DNA from 4 places in the Paenarthrobacter sp. NyZ202 genome. Region 1 is predicted to be linked to each of the others. Evidence: riboswitches for the same ligand, from Rfam matches in the RefSeq annotation. Region 1 holds a riboswitch; each other region holds the start of a gene.
What was found. Region 1 has a riboswitch for S-adenosylmethionine ahead of ACPFL9_RS10205 (LLM class flavin-dependent oxidoreductase). Riboswitches for the same ligand answer to the same signal wherever they lie in the genome.
Positions count from the first base shown of each region.

Region 2: linked by a shared signal. The riboswitch ahead of ACPFL9_RS18300 (DUF1737 domain-containing protein) and the one ahead of ACPFL9_RS10205 (LLM class flavin-dependent oxidoreductase) in region 1 are both predicted to bind S-adenosylmethionine.
Region 3: linked by a shared signal. The riboswitch ahead of metX (homoserine O-acetyltransferase MetX) and the one ahead of ACPFL9_RS10205 (LLM class flavin-dependent oxidoreductase) in region 1 are both predicted to bind S-adenosylmethionine.
Region 4: linked by a shared signal. The riboswitch ahead of ACPFL9_RS05340 (hypothetical protein) and the one ahead of ACPFL9_RS10205 (LLM class flavin-dependent oxidoreductase) in region 1 are both predicted to bind S-adenosylmethionine.

Region 1 is NZ_CP187556.1:2,199,594-2,201,771, forward strand. It holds gene ACPFL9_RS10200 (PLP-dependent cysteine synthase family protein) at 1-479, opposite strand, end outside; SAM riboswitch class IV at 789-898, shown strand; gene ACPFL9_RS10205 (LLM class flavin-dependent oxidoreductase) at 935-2,026, shown strand; gene ACPFL9_RS10210 (NtaA/DmoA family FMN-dependent monooxygenase) at 2,059-2,178, shown strand, end outside.
Region 2 is NZ_CP187556.1:3,944,026-3,946,203, reverse strand. It holds gene ACPFL9_RS18310 (O-succinylhomoserine sulfhydrylase) at 1-397, opposite strand, end outside; gene ACPFL9_RS18305 (rhodanese-like domain-containing protein) at 400-810, opposite strand; gene ACPFL9_RS18300 (DUF1737 domain-containing protein) at 807-1,073, opposite strand; SAM riboswitch class IV at 1,087-1,199, opposite strand; gene ACPFL9_RS18295 (SulP family inorganic anion transporter) at 1,278-2,178, opposite strand, start outside.
Region 3 is NZ_CP187556.1:1,574,747-1,576,924, reverse strand. It holds gene metX (homoserine O-acetyltransferase MetX) at 1-1,048, opposite strand, end outside; SAM riboswitch class IV at 1,063-1,178, opposite strand; gene ACPFL9_RS07280 (bifunctional o-acetylhomoserine/o-acetylserine sulfhydrylase) at 1,333-2,178, opposite strand, start outside.
Region 4 is NZ_CP187556.1:1,111,688-1,113,865, reverse strand. It holds gene ACPFL9_RS05350 (sodium:solute symporter) at 1-3, shown strand, start outside; gene ACPFL9_RS05345 (SRPBCC family protein) at 134-706, opposite strand; SAM riboswitch class IV at 667-786, shown strand; gene ACPFL9_RS05340 (hypothetical protein) at 802-1,098, shown strand; gene ACPFL9_RS05335 (hypothetical protein) at 1,095-1,286, opposite strand; gene ACPFL9_RS05330 (VIT1/CCC1 transporter family protein) at 1,553-2,178, shown strand, end outside.

The DNA.
Region 1 (2,178 bases):
CCCGCAAAATGGGCGGCGGGGTTGGCGGGATTGTCGTACTGCAGTGCGAGCCATGCGCCCGGGGTAGAGGCTGCGAACGCCGCCGCCCGGTTAGCGAGGTGGGCCGGGTCCGAGCGTGGCACGAAATCAGCCACCAAGTGCACCTCCGAACCGTAGGCACGGAGCAAACTGATCTTCTCGGCGGCGGTGGCGGCGGGTGCGAAGATCACCGAGCGGTAGCCCAGCTGCGCGGCCACAAGGCTCAACCCGATACCTGTGTTGCCGCTGGTACCCTCAACGACCGTGCCGCCGGGCTCCAGGAGTCCGGACTCTTCAGCCGCACGGATCATCGACAGCGCGGCGCGGTCCTTGACGCTGCCGCCGATGTTCTGGAACTCGAGCTTGGCGTAGATGCGTGGACGCACCCCGCCGCCGAGCTTGTTCAGGCGGAGCAGGGGAGTGGCGCCAATGGCATCCAGGACTGATTCGTGGACGGTCATGGGACCAACGGGCGGATGGAGCTCTGGGTGGCGGACATCAGGCTGGGATCGTGGACCTGCACAAGGGTCCCGGGAGGCTTTGGCATAGCACGACACTACGGAGCCTCAAGGCCGGGCCAAAGCTGTTCTGTCACCGCGCTCAACGGGACTCAACCCGGCTCAATCCCACGCAACGGAAAGTCACACAGGACTCCCGGATCGGTGAAAAATGACGAACTTGGCAGCCCTTTGACGCGGTGTTTCCCGGGTTGACTTCCCGCGTCGGGCCGGTTTGTACATTCCTTGGACACGCTCCTAGATTCAATCCCAGGTCAAGAGTCAGCGCGCCAAGGACCGGCTCGCGCTGCGGCAACCCTCAGGCATTGTGTGGCGGGGTGCTCCGGAAACAGACCTGGCCGCAAAAGCGGCAAGCGAATGTCAACCGGCCGCACCGCGGCCTCTGAAAAGAGAGAACCATGCCTTCCAATCCTGATTTCCGTTCGCGTGTAGTTGCTTTGGAGCTCGACGGCGATGGGGCCCACCCGGCTGCGTGGCGCAAGGCCCTCCATGATCCGCAGGCACTGTTGGGGGGCCAGCGGATCCGGGAGACTGTCCAGGCCGCCGATATTGCCGGCTTCCACTTGGCTACCTTCAAGGACAGCCGGGTGGTGGACAAAGGAACCACCGGAATTCCCGTGCGCCTCGATGCCATCCAGCGGGCAGCCTTTGCCGCGCCCGTCACCCGCTCCCTGGGACTGGTCCCGGAAGCAGGGACGCTCTTCACCGAGCCGTTCCACCTTGCCACGCAGCTGGCCAGTCTCGACTACTCCTCGCACGGCCGGGCCGGCTGGCTGGTCAACGCGGACAACTTTGCCGCGGAAGCCCGGTCCGTGGGCCGCACGCCGCTTCCCGGGGACGAAGTGATCAGCGAGGCAGCCGATGTTGTCCAGGCCAACCGCAGGCTCTGGGACTCCTGGGAAGATGACGCTGTCATCCGCGACGTTGCCACGGGCCGCTACCTGGACCGCGGAAAGCTGCACTATGCCGATTTTGAAGGCGAGCGGTTCGCCGTGAAGGGCCCGTCCATCATTCCGCGTCCACTCCAGGGCCAGCTGGTGGTGTTCGCCCCCGCAAGCCTGCTTCCCGCCGTCGAAGCTGACGTGGCCCTGGTCTCCGCCGGCACGGCCGACGACCTGGCCCAGGCAGCACAAGAGGCAGCGGCGGCAGGTGCGCAGCGGACGGTCGTTGAACTGGATGTGATCCTGGACGCCCGGGGGCAAACCGCAGCCAGCCGGCTTGCGGAGCTTGATGCCCACGAAAAGTGGCAGGGCGGAGCGCGCTACGTGGGCGATCCCGATGGGCTCGTGGAACTCCTCACGGCGCTCTTTGCAGCCGCAGACGGCGTGCGCCTCAAGCCCGCAGTGCTGGACATCGACCTGCCGGAGCTTGCCCGCAAGGTGCTGCCTGAACTGCACAAGTCCGGGCTCGTAACGCCGCCAAAGCCAGGCACGACGCTGCGCGAAATTTTCCGCCTTCCACGCCCCGCCAACCGCTACGCCGCAGCCTGAACAAGGCCAAGAACAAGGCAGAGAGCAGAACCATGACCAAGCATCACCGCATCGCAGGCAACGGCCGGATCCAGTTCGGTGTCTTTTTCCAGGGCGTCAACCACACCACGGTGTGGAAGGACCCGGCCAGCGGCTCGCAGACCGACTTCGAA
Region 2 (2,178 bases), 1.7 Mb from region 1:
TTTCCACGCCCCAACGCGGCAGGATTTCGTTCAGGATCACAAAGCAGGAACCGAAGAGTGAACGGGCGGCAACCACGCGGTCGCCGGCTGCCAGCAGTGCGCCCAGTGCGGTGAAGACTGCAGACATGCCGGACGCCGTGGCAAAGCAGGCCTCGGTTCCTTCAAGGAGCCGCAGCCGTTCCTGGAACGTGGCCACGGACGGGTTGCCGTAGCGCGAGTAGACAAAGCGTTCGTCTTCGCCGGTGAACGCCCGTTCTGCTGCTGCAGCGGATTCGTAGACGAAGCCGGAATTGAGGAACACCGGCTCGGCGGTTTCCTGGAAGTTGGTACGGTCGAGTCCACCGCGGACGGCCTGGGTGTCAGCGCTCCAGCCGGCGGCGTCAGGATTGAAAGTCACTTTTAGTCGGTCCCCAGGTTGGTGGGCAGGCCACGGTTCTTCCAGCCGTTGACGGTGCGTTCCCCGTAACGGTCAGGTTCGCCCTCGAAGCCTTCCAGGACGTTGTAGGACGTGAATCCGGCCTGCGTTGCGGCGATGGCGGCGGAGATGGAGCGCTGGCCCGAACGGCAGATGAACAGCAGTTCAACGCCGTCAGCCTCGGGAGCCTGCTGCTTCAGGTCGTCGATGAAGGTCGGATTCGGGATGCCGCCGGCGAGGTTCCACTGGATGAACAGGGGATCATTCTCCGTGGCCTTGGTGTCAGGGATGCCGATGTGGGCCCATTCTCCCTCGGTCCGGACATCAACCAGGATGGCGCCGTCCTTAAGCTTGGCCCACGCGTCCTGCGGGGTCAGGTCACCTGCGTAGCTCATGCGTGTCCCTCGAATGCTTCTTCGTCTTCGTCGTTTTCCAGTTGGTCCACGGCGTTCGCGACGGCGGCATCCGCACTTGCGATCGCGGCGGGCAGGACGATGGCTTGCGCCACAATCACGTCCGTGCCGTTGAAGGTTGCGGACGGGCTGCCGTGCAGCACATAGCCTTCGGCGAGGGCGTTGCTGATGCGCTCGCAGAATTCGCGGGTATCCGGGCCCGTGATCAGGCGGTAGGCGAGTTTGTCGTCAGTGGGTTCTGGCATTCGTGGTGCTCCTCAGTCACGCTTGCAGTTCGAAGTGTCGATACGCCGAGTAGTCACCTGAGGCACCCCGCCGCGGGAGAGGGTTGCCGACCAGCAAGTCAGGGCTTAACGCTGGTGCTCATTACTCAAGAAAAACGTAACATCCGTGGACGTTCACCTGCATTTGTTGCGGGCATGACAGCCGTCATGTTGCGTAACCGGTGCCTACTTGTGGTCCTGTCCGGCCAGTTCTCGGACCGCCGCACCAACTGTCGAATAGAAGTGGTCAGGAGTGAAGCGGGCCGCCGTGCCCAGCTGGACCAGCTTGTCCTTGACCGGGCCCTTCAGCTCGGCGAACACGAGGTCCACGCCCCGTTGGGCCAACCATTCGTCCAGCGTGACAAGGTCGTCCAGGGCCGTGGTGTCGATCCCGGTGATGGGCTCGGCAGCGAGGATGACGTGCGTGATGTGGTCCTCGGCCTCGTCCAGTTCTTCCCGGACGAAAGTGGCCAGGACCTGCCCGTTCCCGAAGAAGAGGGGTGCATCGAACCGGAGGATCAGGAGCCCGGGGATCCTGTCGCCTTCCGGGTGGCGTGCGAGGTCGTGGTATCCGGGGCGGCCCTCCTGGGCGCCGAGCTCCGTACGGTAGGGATTCCATGCCCGCCGCACAAAATCAAGGAGGGCCAGGGCGATGGCCACGAGGATTCCCTGCAGCACGCCGACCAGGAGCACTCCAAGGAACGCCGCCAGCATGACCACGGATTCGCTGCGGCTCATGCGCAGCAGGCGCCGCACTCCCGCGGGATCGGCCAGGGCGACCGCGGCGGCGATCACCACGGCAGCCAAGGTGGCCGACGGCAGGAATTCGGTGACTCCGGGCGCCAGGAGCATGAAGGCGAGCACCAAGGCCGCTCCCACGGCACCCGTGAGTTGGGACTTTGCCCCGGCATCCACCGCAACAGGTGTCCGGGAACTGCTGCCGCAAATGGGAAAGCCACCCAGGACACCTGTTGCTGCGTTGGCTGCACCCAAGGCAGCCATCTCCCTGTTGCCGGAGATCCTCTTCCCTTCTTTCGCTGCCAGGGACTGGGACAGTACTCCGGTGTCAGCGAACGCCATGAGGGCG
Region 3 (2,178 bases), 620 kb from region 1:
GCGCTTCAATGACATGAACAGGGACCTGCCCGGGCAGGTGCGCGGCCAGTTGCCGGGACTGCTCCGGAAAGTAGAGCCTGTCCGTGTCCACTGCCGCGACAAAGAACTCGGCGGTGGCCCGTCCGAGGGCTTCCTGGAGGCTGCCGCGACCACGGGAAACATCGTGGGACATCAGCGCTTCAGTGATGGCGATGTAGCTGTTGGCGTCAAAGCGGCGGACCAGCTTGGTGCCTTGGTGGTCCAGGTAGCTCTCCACCTGGTAGCGGCCGCGTTCGCCCAACACAGCGGCGGCCAGGGGCGTCTCCTGGTGCTGGGCTTCCCTGCCGAAGCGGACATCAAGTTCCAGCGCTGACCGGTAGGTGATGTGCGCGATGCGCCTCGCCAGTGCCAGGCCCGCCTCCGGAGCCGGTCCGTCGTAGTAGTCGCCGTTGTTGAAGTGGGGGTCCTGGCGGATGGCCAAGGTCTGCGACTGGGCAAAGGCGATTTGCTCGGCGGTGCTGTAGGCACCGACTGAGATGACTGCGCACCGTTTGACGCGGTCAGGAAGAGTCACGGCCCATTCAAGGGCCCGGGCACCACCCATGGAGCCGCCAAGCACCGCATGCCACTGGCGGATCCCCAGCGTGTCGGCAAGACGGGCTTCGGCTTCGGTGCTGTCCCGCAGGGTGACCAAGGGGAAGCGGGACCCCCAAGGACGTCCGTCCGGGGCCGTCGAGGACGGTCCGGTGCTTCCGTAGCATCCGCCCACAATGTTGATGGAGACCACGAAGAACCGGTCGGTGTCGATCGTGGCGCCGGGACCCACCAACTGCTCCCACCAACCGTCCTCGTCGGTGGCACCCTTGGCTACGTGCGTGCTTCCCGTCAGCGCATGCTGGATCAGGACAGCGTTCGATGCATCGGCATTCAGCCGTCCCCACGTCTCGTAGGCCAGGACGACATCAGGAAGGAAGCCGCCCGCTTCAAGTTTCAGGGAACCGATGCCCGCGTATTTGACGATGCCGTCTTCTTCGCCCGATTTTGGGAGTGCTGCAGCAGTAATGGTCATTCCTTTGACACCTATCGTCGCGCTTGCCCATCGCCATTTCTGCGACAGGCCAGGTCCTCACCCGGGGCACCCCACCGCGGAGGAGGGTTGCCGGCCAGCAAGCCGGGGCTATGCGCTGGCACTCATGACCTAATACGTAGAGTCTAGGAAGAACATGGCGGTTCTGGCGAAGAATGTGACAGCAGTGTGACGGTTTTTCACTGCTTGGTTCGCCAAAGACGCCGCCCGGGCCCCGTCCGGCGAACATTCGACCGGCCGGGGCCCACGCCAGGGTCCTGCAGAGCCTACGCGCCCTTGGCGGCGCGGAAGCCGGCTTCGAGGTCGGCGATGATGTCGTCGACGTGCTCGATGCCCACAGCCAGGCGGACGAGACCCGGGTTCACGCCTGCTGCCACCTGCTGTTCCACGGTCAGTTGGCTGTGGGTAGTCGACGCCGGGTGGATGACCAGGGACCGGACATCGCCGATGTTCGCAACGTGAGAGTGCAGTTCCAGGGCATCCACAAAGCGCTTGCCTGCCTCGACTCCGCCCTTGATGGTGAAGGCCACCACGGCACCGGTACCGCGTGGACCGTACTTCCGGCCGCGTTCGAACCAGGTGCTGGACGGCAGCCCGGCGTAGGCGACGGATTCGACGTCGTCGTGCGCTTCCAGCCATTGCGCCACTGCCGTGGCGTTGGCGACGTGCCGTTCCACCCGGAGGCTCAGGGTTTCCAGGCCCTGCGCAATCAGGAAAGCATTGAACGGAGACACTGCGGAGCCGAGATCGCGGAGCAGCTGGACCCGCGCTTTGAGGATGTAGGAAAGGTTGGCGCCCAGTGCTCCATCCTTCCCGAGGTCACGGGCATAGACGAGGCCGTTGTAGCTGGGATCCGGCGTGTTGAAGTTGGGGAAGCGGTCCGGGTCCTTGCCGAAGTCGAAGTTGCCCGAGTCCACGATCACGCCGGCGATCGCCGCACCGTGACCACCCAGGTACTTGGTGGCTGAGTGCACCACGATGTCCGCACCCCACTCGATGGGACGGATCAGGTAGGGAGTGGACAGCGTGTTGTCCACGATCAGCGGCACGCCGGCATCGTGTGCCACCTGCGCGATCCCCTCGATGTCCAGGACATCCTGGCGCGGGTTGGA
Region 4 (2,178 bases), 1.1 Mb from region 1:
TAGCTGCAGCTTCTGCCAGCAACGTCCGACGGCGGCGCTTCCCTTTGCGGGGAGCGCCGCCTTGTTGTTTTCCCGGGCCAGGGGACCGAATCCGGCAAACCTCTCGTTGCCCGGGTGCTGTGGGTGGGCAGTGTCAGGCAGCCAGCACCTTGGCGAGGTTCTTGAGGTTGCGGCGGAGGGACAGACCCAGGAACCATTCCACCAGCGGCCCAGGCAGTTTGCCCATCAGGCCCTCCATGGGTGTATTGAGCCGCAGTTGCTCGGTAACGCGGGTCCCGCCGCCAACGGATTCCAGGGTGAACGTCGCCGTCAAATCCCGCTCACCTTCGATCGAGCGGGACACCATGCGGCGGGGTGGATCGAATTCCGTATATTCAACCATCCAGTCAAACTGCCGCCCCATGATCCTGGTGGTTCCCCGGCCCCGGGTTCCCAGCCCTGGCGGAGCATCGCCGAGCGGCCCGGACGAAATGACAAAAGCATCATAGGTGGAGAGTTTTCGAACCGTGCCAGGAAGTCGAAGACCTCCTGCTGGGGCCGGGGAATATCCACGCTTTTCTCTATCGAGGGCATTGGGCCTCCTGGTGCTGGCTGATGCTTCCTTGAACAGTGTGTTCCTGCGGACGGGACCGGAACAAGAAGGCCCATGCGGTAGGGTGGTGCCAGCTTCAAGAGAGGTGGCGCCAAGCTCCGACTGGCCACACACCAACCCCATGTTCACGGGTGGTTCGGATGAGGAAGCGGCCCGTTCCGGACCAGAGACAACCGAGCGGGCAAGAGCACTCCCCAGGAGATCCATCCTTGCCGTTCCAAGCCCACCCCCTGAGCGAAACAAACACCCCTGCCCTCCCCCAACGTCCCGGCGTGCCGGTGGTTCCCGGCGTGGACGTTGTCAGGGGAACCGTGACGCTGTTCCTGGACGGCCGCTTGCAGCGGTTCCTCTGCGCGGACGCTCACAGGATGGAACGCGCCCTGGGCCAAGCGGTCCGTCCCACGCGATGGTGCAGCGCGATGCGGACGCTGACGGTGACCGTTGCCGCCGTCGGACAACCTCGGGGGCGCGAGCGGCACTTCCTGCTGAGCGACATGCAGGACTAGAGTTCGTCGTCGTCCTCGCGGAAGTCGTCCGCGTCGTCGATCGGGACCACCCGCTCGTCGTCGTCGGGAGCGTCCACTTCCTCAACCCACGGTTCGTCCACTTCCTGGTCCTCGCCGTAATCGTAGGCAGGATCCGACTCGATGGTTGCCCGTTCGGGGTGGCTTGCGTGCGGTTCGGTGCTGTTCATGCTCCAACCTCCGTGTGGTGGGCCGGCAAGCAGCCCTTCGGCCGAATGCGGGGAGTCCCCCGCCCCTGTCCTTCCATCTGAGCACCGGCCCCGGCGAACGGTCAAGACACCCGACCGGCACGTCGGAACGCAGGTGGAGCGGGGCTCCGAATTAAGGTCCGCCGAACATTCCGGTTGAGGAATACCGGCCAAAAAACCGCGGAAATAAGCGGTACAGTGGGCGGTGCAATGGGGCCGAAACCACCCCACCCAGCACAGGAGATAACGTGCAGAAGCACCATGAATCCCATGATCCGTTGAGCCCCGCTCCGGGTCCCGCCCCTGAAACGGCCCCGGCAGCGGAATCAGCTCCGGCAGCGGAAACGCCGCCACCGCCGTCCGCCTCCGACATCAAGCGCTGGCGCCAGTACCTGGCCGACGAACGGGCCGAAGCCGCGGTGTACCGGGAACTCGCGCAGCGGCGTGAGGGCGAAGAACGCCAGATCCTGCTGGCCCTGGCCGAAGCCGAGGGCCGCCACGAGGCCCACTGGCTCAAACTCCTCGGCGAACACGCCGGAATGCCCAAGGCAGCATCCGGCCGGAGCCGCTTCCTGGGCTTCCTCGCCCGCAACTTCGGATCGGTCTTTGTCCTTGCGCTCGCGCAGCGGGCCGAAGGCAGGTCGCCGTACGGTGCCGAGCCGGCCGCCACGCCCGCCATGGTGGCCGACGAGCAGATCCACGAGGAAGTTGTCCGCGGCCTGGCAACCCGGGGGCGGAACAGGTTGTCGGGCACCTTCCGGGCAGCCGTGTTCGGTGCCAACGACGGCCTGGTGAGCAACCTTTCGCTGGTCATGGGCATGGCGGCCACCGGCGTTCCCAGTTCCGTGGTGCTGATGAGCGGCGTGGCCGGCCT